Regions from separate parts of the Priestia sp. P1_B12_1 genome, predicted to be linked through region 3. Evidence: riboswitches for the same ligand, from Rfam matches in the RefSeq annotation. Region 3 holds a riboswitch; each other region holds the start of a gene.

What was found. A riboswitch is a leader RNA that binds a small molecule or an ion and turns the genes downstream of it on or off. The one in region 3 is predicted to bind thiamine pyrophosphate.
Region 1: it holds a riboswitch for thiamine pyrophosphate, as region 3 does, so the genes downstream of both, thiM (hydroxyethylthiazole kinase) here and thiT (energy-coupled thiamine transporter ThiT) in region 3, are expected to answer to the same signal.
Region 2: it holds a riboswitch for thiamine pyrophosphate, as region 3 does, so the genes downstream of both, AC1D0Y_RS06935 (acetylornithine deacetylase) here and thiT (energy-coupled thiamine transporter ThiT) in region 3, are expected to answer to the same signal.

What each region holds. Positions count from the first base shown of each region.
Region 1 is NZ_JBFTZR010000003.1:382,974-387,189, forward strand. It holds gene AC1D0Y_RS12960 (pyridoxamine 5'-phosphate oxidase family protein) at 1-327, shown strand, start outside; gene thiE (thiamine phosphate synthase) at 356-1,000, opposite strand; gene thiM (hydroxyethylthiazole kinase) at 1,014-1,820, opposite strand; TPP riboswitch at 1,894-2,002, opposite strand; gene AC1D0Y_RS12975 (MFS transporter) at 2,194-3,411, opposite strand; gene AC1D0Y_RS12980 (TetR/AcrR family transcriptional regulator) at 3,508-4,107, opposite strand.
Region 2 is NZ_JBFTZR010000002.1:266,718-270,933, forward strand. It holds gene AC1D0Y_RS06925 (PTS transporter subunit EIIC) at 1-1,297, shown strand, start outside; gene AC1D0Y_RS06930 (MupG family TIM beta-alpha barrel fold protein) at 1,294-2,304, shown strand; TPP riboswitch at 2,524-2,626, shown strand; gene AC1D0Y_RS06935 (acetylornithine deacetylase) at 2,741-4,018, shown strand; gene tenA (thiaminase II) at 4,024-4,216, shown strand, end outside.
Region 3 is NZ_JBFTZR010000007.1:45,175-49,390, reverse strand. It holds gene AC1D0Y_RS21270 (hypothetical protein) at 1-222, shown strand, start outside; gene AC1D0Y_RS21265 (amino acid permease) at 258-1,697, opposite strand; lysine riboswitch at 1,800-1,984, opposite strand; TPP riboswitch at 2,159-2,259, shown strand; gene thiT (energy-coupled thiamine transporter ThiT) at 2,292-2,900, shown strand; gene AC1D0Y_RS21255 (ethanolamine ammonia-lyase reactivating factor EutA) at 3,057-4,216, shown strand, end outside.

The DNA.
Region 1 (4,216 bases), on a different contig from region 3:
ATGACATTCTTTAGCGATGAAGATGGTATCGCTCTTTACACACCAACAAATATCAATACACATAAGGCAGAAGAAATCGAAGCCAATCCGAACGTGCACGTACTATTGGGCTACAGCGGCGAAGGATATGGCGATCAATACTTAGAATTATCTGGTACAGCTGTTCTTCGTACTGGTGATCAATTAAAAGGACGTATATGGAACGATCACATGAAAGAATGGTTTGACGGTCCAAATGACCCTGAGTATGTTGTTCTTGAAATTACGCCGAACGAAATTCGCTTTATGAATGAAGGCGAAGAAACTCCTCAAACTGTTCAGCTATAATAAAAAAAGCGCACACTGTGCGCTTTTTTTATTTTCCTACCGCTTCTTTCAATTGAGCTGCTTTTTCTTTTGGAGACGCTGCTAAGCTAATCGCGGTAATAATAGAAACGCCATCTGCACCTGCTTCTACTACTTGTTTGGCATTTTCAGGCGTGATCCCGCCGATTCCTACAATTGGAAAGTCAATATTCTGGTTTCGTACTTCTTCAATTAACTTTGTACCTTGCACTGCTTTTGCGTCTTTTTTTGTAGACGTAGGAAAAACAGGCCCCATTCCTACATAATCCGCCCCGTCTTTTATCGCTTGCTGCAGCTCTTGTGCATTATGAACAGAGACGCCTACAATTCCTTTTCCTATTTTCTCTCGAACAATATGAGCTTTTTCATCTTCTTGTCCAATATGAACGCCATCTGCTTGTAAGCGGATCGCTAAGTCAAGATCATCATTCACAACAAAAGGAACGCTGTGCTGCTGACAAATTTGCTGAAGTTCCTTCGCCAGCTGATATTTCGCTTCTCCTGTTAGGGCACCCTCGCCTTTTTCACGGAATTGAAACACAGTAACGCCGCCTTCAATTGCTTCTTTCAACACTGCTCTCGGATCTTTTGTACAGTTATTGCTGCCCATTATAAAATAAACTTGCAGCAGCTTTTTGATTTCTTTGTTTGTCATTTTCCGGCTCCTTTTAACGTTGATGTACTCTTGCATATGATTCAATATCCTGCCCAGATAAAAGATGAAGCTGGTTTAACAGCTCAATTTGAAAGCTTCCCGGCCCTTCTTCACCTTTTTTCGCTGCGGCGATTTCACCTGCCACTCCGTAAAAACTTAAAGCAGCAACGCTTGCCTCGACATATTCTTTTTCTACAGCAGCGAAAGCTCCTATAATTGATGTCAGCAGACATCCAGTCCCCGTCACTTTCGTAAATAACGGGTGACCGTTGTCTACTGTATACGTTTTGTTTCCATCTGTGATTACATCTTGTTTACCCGTGATAACAATCACTGTATCTAATTTGTTCGCTGCTTTCTCAGCAAGTTCAATGACGTCTCCTTGCCCTTCTAATGAATCAACGCCTTTAATGAGCCATGACTCGCCTACTACATTCGCAACTTCAGCAGCGTTACCACGAATAACTGCCATATTTAATTCTTCTACAAGCTGACGTGCTACTTCTGTACGAAACGGGGTCGCTCCGGCTCCTACAGGATCGAAAATAACCGGCACGCCATTTTCATTTGCTGATTTTCCTGCTATTCTCATCGCTTCTACTTCTTGAGCCGTCAGTGTACCCATATTTAAGACAAGCGCTCCGGCGATTCGTGCCATGTCAGCCACTTCTTCTTTCGCATAAGCCATAACAGGTGAAGCTCCTAGTGCAAGCAGTCCATTTGCTGTAAAGTTGGTTACCACAACATTCGTAATATTATGAACAAGCGGACTTATGTCTCTTACTTTCTCTAATTGAGCTGAAATTTTACTAATATCCATGTTTTTTCACTCTTTTCATTTAGTTTTAACACTGCAAAAAAGACAAAAAAGCACCTTGCATGCGCAAAGTGCTTTGGTATGTACTCACATTCCCTGCGCTGGCATTATCCAACAGGTTCAAATGGTCAACAGGCGTCCCTGTACTCTCAGCCTGCCCCGCGCAAGCTCCCATACTATTCTTGTTACGTTTAAAGTTTACTATTAACCTTTTTTATTTGCAACCATTTCACTGTTTTGCCGATAAAATAAAGCTTCTCTATAGGCTGAGTGGCGCTTTAAAGCTTACACCATTCCTCAAAGAATAATCAAAAGACCTCCAGTAAGCTACTGGAGGTCTTCTATTCCCTAAGAATTCTATCATTTTTCCTTATGGTTATTTCTCTTGAACCGCTTGATTTCTCACAACTGTTTTTCTGTCCTTCCCTGCTCTTAAAGATAAAAGAAAACAAAGAAGCAGTACAAGTGCAGCTGATACGTACGGATAATTAATGTTTATATCAAAGAGAAAGCCTGCTACAACGGGGCCAATAATATTTCCAAGACTTGTATAAGCAGAATTTAGTCCGGCTACATATCCTTGGTCGTCTTGTGCCATCATCGACATTTGCGTGCTGATTGCCGGACGTAAAATATCTGTTGCTAAAAAAACGATAAATGTCACAACAATAATAAGCCAGTACGTGTGCACAAATAGCGTAAGTAAAATAAAAAGTCCCGTCATCATCAAGCAAAACGAAATCACTCTTTTTTCACCAAACTTATTTAAAATCCACCCAAAAATCGTAACCTGCACTACAGCCCCCGCAATAGAGCCGAACGTAATAACAAACGCAATATCTTTTGGCGTAAAGCTAAATTTATGATCAACAAATAGTGAAAAAATCGTTTCATAATTGGATAATCCAAACGATGTCACAAAAACAATAATTAAACTTAAAAAATAAGGTTCTTTATAAGAATTCATAAGCTGCAGTAGCAGCCGCTCTTCTTTTGGATTCTCATTGTTTGAAACAGCATGATTTTGTACAGGACGAGACTCTGGCAAAACAAGAAGCGTAATCACTGCAGCCAAGCCTCCTGCTACTGCGGCCATATAAAATGGTACACGCATGCCGTATTCAGCTAAAAAGCCGCCGATACCGGGTCCAATAATAAATCCTGTTGTAATCGCCGCCGTCACATAGCCCATTCCTTTAGCGCGTTCTTTAGCAGACGTCACGTCCGCTGTATAGGCCATAACAGCAGGCATAATGAGCGCGGCCCCAACCCCGCCTAACATTCTCGATAAAAATAATAAAAGAGGTGTACTCACTGAACCAAAGAACCATTCAGACAAGGCAAAAACAATCATTCCCGCTACAATAATTTTCTTTCTCCCTAACGAATCTGATAACCGACCCGCTAAAGGTGAAAACAAAAATTGAGTCAGTGAAAACACCGCTACTAAAAGCCCCATCACGCTGCCGTTGATATGAAGCTCCGTCATATATGTTGGCATAATTGGAATAACGAGACCGATTCCTGTAAAAACAATAAAAATATTTAGCATGAGCAGCAAAATCGCCGCTCGATTTCTTAACAATAATGACATATAAACCTCCTGATTACAAAAATACTGAACGTTCGGTCTATAAAAATACAAAATAATGAGGGATTACTCATTACCGCAATAAGCATCCCCGATTATTTAAGAAGACCTTGCTATGATTCCGTTTAAAAATACATCGATTGCTGAATGGTAAAGCTTCAGGGCATTTTCCGTGTTCGTTTTTCGAGACATGCGGCTCATTCCAACAAACAGCCCTTCTAAAATCACTGCAAGCTGTTCTGCATTTTTAGGAGAAAACTCTCCTTCATCAATGCCTTTTTGCAAAAGCTCCCGGTTAAACTCCACGTGTCGTTTCACCATCTCATCAATTCGCTCTTCGATGTCGCTGCCCTTTTCCTCGTTGTTAAAAAACTCATCGGCAGCTTTCGTAAGAGGATGATTTAAATCATCTAAAATGATTTGCTCCGCAATTCCAAAAAGCTTATCTCTTGTTGTTTTGTAAAGAGACTCTCTTTCTTTCCAGTTGCGTTCCCACTCGAGATCCCATTCGTCTATTAAATAGAGAAAAAGCCCTTCTTTACTTTTAAAGTGATAATAAATATTCCCTTTACTGCTTCCCGTAGCTTCTACAATTTCCTCAATAGATGTAGCTTTATAGCCTTTTTGAGAAAACAATGCTTTAGCGGCATCTGCCACTTTTCTTTTGGTTTGTTCACTTTGAAGCTTTTTTTTATTCAAGCTATTTCCACCGCCCGGCACATTTATTATTTATACTGAACATTCGTTTTGTATTATCTGACACCTATACTACATAGGAAAATCCTTTTTGTCTAGTGAAAAAATCTAG
Region 2 (4,216 bases), on a different contig from region 3:
TGAAGCGTATACGCATTGTATGACGCGGCTGCGCGTGACTGTAAAAGATGATTCAATTGTAAAAAAGGCAGATATACGAAAGCTTGAAGGCGTACTCGGATTAGTGGAAGAAGAAACGCTGCAAATCATTATTGGTCCTGGAAAAGTAAACAAAGTAACAGAGGAGTTTGAAAAGTTAATTGATGAATCTGGCGGTATTAATTTAGAAAACCGTGCGGCTCAGCGGAAATCGGAGCTGAAAGAAAAAAACGCAACTCCGTTTAAGCTCTTGCTTCGCCGAATTGCAAGTATTTTTATTCCGTTAATACCTGCTCTTGTAGCATCTGGACTTATCACCGGAGTGACAAAAGCAGCAGTTCAAGCGAAGTGGCTTCCTGCAGATTCACAGATTGCTATTCTTTTAACCGTTATCGGAAGCGGCTTATTTGCTTATCTGGGTATTTTAGTAGGTATTAATGCGGCAAAAGAATTTGGTGGTTCGCCGGCTTTAGGGGGCTTAGCAGGTATTTTAGTCATTAATCCTGCCGTAGCTGATATTAAACTTTTTGGTGAAGCACTTTTGCCGGGTCGGGGTGGCTTAATAGGAGTCTTGCTTGCAGCAATCTTTATGGCCGTAGTGGAAAAACGTGTGCGTAAATTTGTCCCTCAGTCACTGGATATTATTATTACACCAACCGTTACGGTGTTAATTACAGGCATTATTACGTATGTAGTATTCATGCCAATCGGCGGCTTGATTTCAGACGGAATCACAAAAGGCCTTTTAGGAGTTTTGGAGGTTGGAGGAGTTGTAGCAGGCTTTGTTTTAGGAGCAACATTTTTGCCGCTCGTCATTACAGGACTTCATCAAGGTCTTACTCCTGTTCATTTAGAGCTTATCAATTCAATTGGAGATGATCCGCTTCTTCCTATACTAGCAATGGGCGGAGCCGGTCAGGTCGGTGCAGCTTTTGCTATCTATATCAAAACAAAGAAAAAACGTTTAAAGCGAGCAATTGGAGGCGCTCTACCTTCAGGGCTGCTTGGAATTGGAGAGCCGCTTATTTTTGGAGTCACACTTCCTTTAGGACGCCCCTTTTTAACCGCTTGTCTTGGAGCTGGAATCGGCGGAGCGTTTCAGGCGCACTTTCATATTGCGACTGTAGCAGTGGGAGTCTCAGGTTTGCCGCTTACGTTTTTAGTTCATGCGCATCAAATTCTTCTTTATTTACTCGGGTTAGTTGTTGCTTACGCAGCCGGCTTTGTTTGTACGTATTTCTTTGGATTCAACGATGAAATGGCGAGAGAGTTTGAATGATTGGCATTTCGTTTTATTTAAATGATAGTGATGCTAAAAAAAGATTAATAGAAGCAAGTGAGTGCGGCGTCACACGTGCATTCACTTCGCTTCACATTCCAGAGGAAAAAGGAGATTTGGCTGAACGGGCAAAAGAACTGCTGTATGTGGCTAGAGATTGTGGAATAAGCGTGTATGCAGACGTATCCAAGCATACGCCGGTTCATTTAGGTATCGAAAGCCTTATGTCGCTATCTTCACTTGGCGTATCTGGTATTAGACTAGACGATGGGTTTAGCACAGCAGAAACTCTTTCGCTTGCGAATGAATTTTATATTGCCGTTAATGCAAGTACGTTATCCAAACAAGAAATTGAAGCACTCTTATGTGCAGGTCTTCATCATCATCAGCTGCTTGCATGGCATAATTTTTATCCGCGGCCTGAAACAGGGCTTGAAGAAACATTTTTTCAACAGCAGACAGATTTATTTAATGAACTTCGTATCCCAGTCTGCGCTTATATTCCCGGGGAAGGCGAAAAGAGAGGCCCTATTTATCAAGGTCTTCCTACTAGAGAAAAAGACCGTAATAGATGCCCTTTTACCTCTGCAGTAGATTTATACGGCTGCGGAGTAGCGGAGGTTTATATTGGAGATCCATATGCCGGTTCAAATTTATTAAAGCGTTTGGTTCAATATCAAGAAAGCAGCATTATTCCGCTGCGCATTCGTTCACCTCATATAGAGGGAACGTACAGCGTGCGTCCAGATGTATCAAGAGACGCTCTGCGTTTAGTTGATACACGATCTGTAAAACCGGTGCCGCCATTTCATACAGTCGAGCGCAGAATCGGAGCAATTACAATGGACAATGATGGCTACGGACGTTATAGAGGAGAGGTTCAAATAGCTAAAACGAATTTGCCTGCAAATGCGAATGTGAACGTGATTGGGTATGTGATAGAAGAAGATCATGAGCTGCTTTCGTTAGTGAAACCGGGGCAAAAACTTGAGCTTGTTCCTGTCTGAATGGAAAAACGGTGTATTTTTAAAGAAGCCGATAGCTAACTAGTAAGCTTATAAAAGTAAAGAGCACACACTGCTTAAAAAAAGTGTGTGCTTTTTATTTTACTAAAAAGGAAACTATTTTCATTGCTGAATCATGAACCTTTCTATTGAATAAAACGCTTTACTATGATAAAACTATTACAGGTAAACATATGATAATCGTTTAATTTTATAGAGATACAACGCCACTAGGGGTGCTTTCTAAGCTGAGAGAGACGAGAAGTCTTAACCCTTATAACCTGAACTAGGTAATACTAGCGTAGGAAAGAGGTATTGTAATGGATGTTTTGTATGGTATTTCCTTACGAACTCGTTATAATAATTTTTTGTATATAAACAAAAACACTTCTTTCCTGCGAAAGAAGTGTTTTTTTATGCGTAAAGGAAGGTGTCATACATGGAAGAAACAATTGATTTGCTTGTCAAACAGGTAGAGGAGCGCAAAGGGGAGCTAATCCAGTTAGTAAAAACGCTTGTTGCATATAAAACGCCAGCGCCTCCTGCACGAAATTCTAATGAAGCGCAGCGCTACGTAGCGGATTTCCTTGAAAACTGCGGTTTTTCCATCGATATGTGGGATTTATATTGCAACGATCCTATTGTAGTGGGCACGTTAAAAGGGAAAAAATCAGCTGACTATCAAAGCTTAATTATTAACGGGCATATGGATGTAGCTGAGGTACAAGAAAATGAAAAGTGGGAGACAAATCCGTTTGAAGCTGTGGTAAAAGACAACATGATAATCGGACGCGGAGTTGCTGATATGAAAGGCGGCTTGGCAGGAGCATTATTTGCAGTCCAGCTTTTAACAGAAGCAGGAATCGAACTGCCGGGAGACTTGATTTTTGAATCCGTTGTAGGAGAAGAAGTGGGAGAGGCAGGTACGCTGCAATGCTGTCAGAAAGGATATACAGCTGACTTTGCGCTTGTTGCTGATACGAGTGATTTACATATTCAAGGTCAAGGCGGAGTGATCACGGGATGGATTACGATAAAAAGCAGTAAAACCTATCATGACGGTACACGCCGAAGTATGATTCATGCTGGAGGAGGTCTGTTAGCTGCGAGTGCTATTGAGAAGATGGCAAAAGTGATCGGAGGGCTGCAAGAATTGGAGCGCCACTGGGCTGTTACAAAAAGCTATCCAGGATTTTTGCCGGGAACAAATACGATTAATCCAGCAGTAATCGAAGGGGGAAGACATGCTGCTTTTATTGCAGATGAATGCAGGCTGTGGGTCACCGTTCACTATTATCCCAATGAATCATACGGCCAAGTATCAAAAGAAGTGGAAGAATACATTTTAGCTATTGCAAAAGCAGATCCATGGTTAAAAGATAACCTGCCAACCTTTGAATGGGGAGGCACATCAATGATTGAAGACAGAGGAGAAATCTTCCCGTCATTAGAAATTGATGAAAATCATGCTGGAGTCCAGCTGCTTGCACATACTCATGAACAACTTGAAGGGAAAAAGCCCCCAATCGATGTGTCAACTAGCGTAACAGACGGGGGATGGCTAGCTGATGCGGGGATTCCGGCCGCTATTTATGGTCCGGGAAATTTAGCAAATGCACATGCTGTGAACGAACAATTAGATATAAATCAGCTTGTTCAATATACAAAAGTGATGTTGCAGTTCATTTATACGTGGCTGCATACGCATAAGGAGTGATCATCATGAAATTTAGTGAACGATTATACGAAAAGCTGCAGCCTATTTGGCGTCAAAATCATAATCATCCCTTTGTACAGGGAATGGGAGACGGAACGCTTGAAAAGGAGAAGTTTCGCTTTTACATGATTCAAGATTACCTTTACCTAATTGATTATGCAAAATTATTTGCGATTGGAGCCATGAAAGCTACTGATG
Region 3 (4,216 bases):
ACCCATTCAGGCCTTCAAACTCAACAAGAAATCATAGACTACATCCAAAGCATTCCTACTCATCAACTTCCATCTTTTGTAACCCATTTAAGCAGGTTAATTCAGCATATTTATTATATAGAAGCTGCTGATTACTGTAATCGCCCCCTCAAAGGTTATATGCTTGTTATGAAAAATCAGCCCGCCTATATATCTCTTCATTTTGCTGATCAGATCACATAAAAAAGCTCTCTATTCAAAAGAATAGAGAGCTTTTTTTATTCGTATTTTTTTACTGTTACTTGGCATTCTTTTAACGGAATAAGTTTTGACTTTTTCGTCCATTTGTATCCTAACCAAACAATTAAGAATAAAGGAAGTCCGATATAAGAAACAAGTACACCGTACCAGTCAATCGAATCACCCGTAAACGCCGAATAGTTTTGACCTAAAATGACAACAGCACATAAAATAAAGGCAAAGATAGGACCAAACGGGAAAAGTTTTGCATGATATGGAAGTTCACTCAAATCATGACCTTGAGCAACAAATGCTCTTCTAAAACGATAGTGGCTGATGGCAATTCCTAACCAAGCAATAAAACCAGACATACCAGAAGCGTTAAGTAACCACGTGTATACCGCACCGTCTCCAAAAAATGAAGCACCAAATGCAAGTGTACCGACAAGTGCCGTTGCGATTAAAGCATTAACCGGAACGCCTCGTTTATTTACTTTTGCTAAGAACCTCGGTGCTTTTCCATCTTTTGCTAAGTTCCAAAGCATACGCGTAGAAGCATACATACCTGAGTTACCAGCAGATAAAACGGCTGTTAAAATAACGGCATTGATAGCTGATGCTGCAAACGCCAGACCTGCTCGTTCGAATATTAAAGTAAATGGACTTACCCGCACATCATCACTTGCTAATGAATCCGCTGTGTATGGAATAAGCATCCCGATAACAAAAATAGCTAAAATATAAAATAACAAGATGCGCCAGAAGACTTGTTTAACTGCGCGAGGAACCGTTTTTTCCGGATCTTCACTTTCTCCAGCTGCGACTCCAAGCAACTCTGTTCCTTGGAATGAAAAACCAGCAGCCATAAAAATACCTAAGACAGTAAAGAATCCACCGTGAATGGGTCCATCACCAAGCGTGAAGTTTTTAAAACCTGGTGCTTCATTGTTAAAGATACCAAAAATCATCATAATACCAATAACTAAAAAGATGATAACCGTTACTACTTTAATTAACGAAAACCAAAATTCAGATTCACCAAATCCTTTTACAGAAAGGTAGTTAAGCCCAAACATAATTAATAAAAACAGGGCACTCCATAAAATAGAAGAAGAGTTTGGGAACCAAAATTTCATAATAAGGGCTCCAGCCGATAATTCAGCGGCAATCGTAATAGCCCAGTTATACCAATAGTTCCAGCCGAGAGCGAAACCAAAGGATGGATCTACAAACCGAGACGCATACGTACTAAACGAACCGGCTTCAGGCATATAAGCTGCGAGCTCCGCTAGGCTGGTCATCAAAAAGTAAACCATGACACCAATGATAGCGTAAGCTAAAAGCGCTCCCCCAGGTCCTGCTGTGTGAATTGCTCCACCACTTGCTAGGAATAAGCCGGTTCCGATGGCTCCTCCTAATGAAATCATCGTTAAGTGGCGAGATTTCAACCCACGTTTTAATTCTTGCTGCTCTTGCATAGATAAATACTCCTTTCGAATGTACGGAAAGAGACGGGATAACATAAAAAAAGCCCGCAGTATATGTGCGCGCTTTTAAATCTGAAAACCGCGTCAACCTTCCGTGAAGATAGCTCTTCACATCACTCGCATGATGTGACAGTTCTGTTCCTGTTCGGAGACAGCCCCAGCTTAAATCAACCGAGAAGTGATCTAAACTTCGGCAATTTTTCCTTTCAAGCAACATCCTCAATGTTCTCTGCATTTCCGTTGCTTTACTATTAAAAACTGCGACCTCTACCTCATCGATTAGGATGAGGGTTTTTTATATTCATTTGACATAAAAGAAGTATACCAAATACTAAAACGATTGTCATTATAAAAAATAGATTCAGAAAATAGAAACATCTTTGAAATCTCTCGAATCTATTTTGTTACATATGATATAATGGATGTTGTCATAATACTACATAAATATCCGAACGTACCACAGGGGGAGCCGCCGTGCTGAGAGTGAACAAATTGTTCAGACCCTTCGAACCTGTTAGTTAACGCTAGCGTAGGAATGTGGGAATAGTAGCATATATTTGCTTACTCCTGTGTAAACCGTTTGATATGAATGATTCAAAAACAGGAGTGAGAAACGTGAATAAAGCATTACCTTTACAGGCTAAAATTGAAATAGCTATTTTTGCAGCATTGGCACTTCTACTTGATCTTTTGCCTTCCATTAAGATTGCAACGGCTGTGAGTATTTCGTTCTCCATGGTGCCCATTTTTATTATGTGCTTTCGCTGGGGAGTAAAAGGCGGGGCTCTATCTGGTCTATTATGGGGGCTTTTACAGTTGGCAACAGGAACAGCTTATATTTTAACAGCGCTGCAAACGTTTATTGAATATATTGTGGCTTTTGCTTTTATAGGTTTTGGAGGTATTTTTTCGCAATCTATTAAAACTAATTTAGCTAACAATAACAGATCAAAAGCTTTTGTTTTGATTATTTTATCCCTTATTATCGGCAGCTTCGCACGGTATTTCTGGCACTTTATTGCGGGTATTATTTTCTGGGGATCATATGCGCCAAAGGGCATGTCCGCTCTATGGTATTCTTTTTCAATGAACGGGATTTCAATGGTAGGATCACTAATAGCCTGCTTAATCATTCTTTCACTATTAATTCCATCGGCATCAAGAATGATTATAACTAAATCACACTCATCATAAGCAAAAAGACTAAATCTACCAAGATTTAGTCTTTTTTGTCATTTGTCACCTTTGTTTACACAAAAGTGTGTCAGGTTTGATAACATAGTTAGTGAAATATTCAAAAAACTGTTTTATGATAATCACCATATTCAAACGAGATAAGGGATTGATAGCATGCTACAGAAATGGATCACGAGCATAGGTTTAGATATTGGAACAAGTACAACAAAACTGATTGTAAGCAAGCTGTTAATAGCAAATCAACAAAATCAGTTTACGCTGCCAGGCTGTCAAATTATTGATCGTCGCGTAACGTATGCAAGTTCTATCTATACCACTCCTATGCTAAACGATGTTGAAATCGATGTTCAACGATTAACGGTACTACTAGAACAAGAGTATAAGAATGCAGGAATCTCCTTAGATCAAGTGGAGGCAGGTGCTGTGATCATCACAGGAGAAACGGCCAGAAAGAAAAATGCAGAAAGTATCGTTCACTATCTAGCCGAACATGCTGGGGATTTTGTTGTTGCAACAGCCGGCGCTGACTTAGAAGGAATATTAGCAGCAAAAGGATCAGGAGCAATCGAACGTTCTGCTGAAACAAATGCAGTAATTGCCAATATTGATGTAGGAGGAGGAACTGCTAACATCGCTTTATGTCAAAATGGAAAAGTTATAGAAACGTTTACACTGCATGTGGGAGGAAGATTAATTCGTCTGAATTCAGAAGGTTTTGTTACCTACGTTTCTTCTCATTTAACTGAATTTTTGAAAAATAATTCTTTAACACTGCGAGAAGGTGAAAAAGCAACATTTGAAAAGCTCTCGTCTATCTGTCAATTACTAGCTGAAGAAACCGTGAATTATGTAAATGCGCTGAATCAAAATTCCTCGCTGATCGTTTCTCCTCATACAAGATCTTCTATCCCCGAAATGATCATGGTTTCAGGAGGAGTAGGAGCAATGATGGAGAAGCAAAAGCCAAAAACAGTGAAGGAAGTGGCCATACATGGAGACGTTGGTCCGCTTCTAGCATATCATTTTCAATCCATCCAAGTATCTCAAGCCGCTGAGACAACGCGCGCTACTGTAATTGGGGCTGGTATGCAAAATACAGAAGTTAGCGGATCAACTGTATACATTGGGTCAAAGCGGCTGCCGTTAAAAAATATCCCGATTGTAGAGATACCTGTTCAGCAAGAAGAGAAATGGAATCCGCTGATGTTTCAAGAAAGAGCTCGAGCGGCATGTATGCAGGCTTCAACTATTTTCAGCGCAGAAGATCCCCCCGCTGCTATTGCTTTATCTCATTTTCCTTACTGCAGCTATAA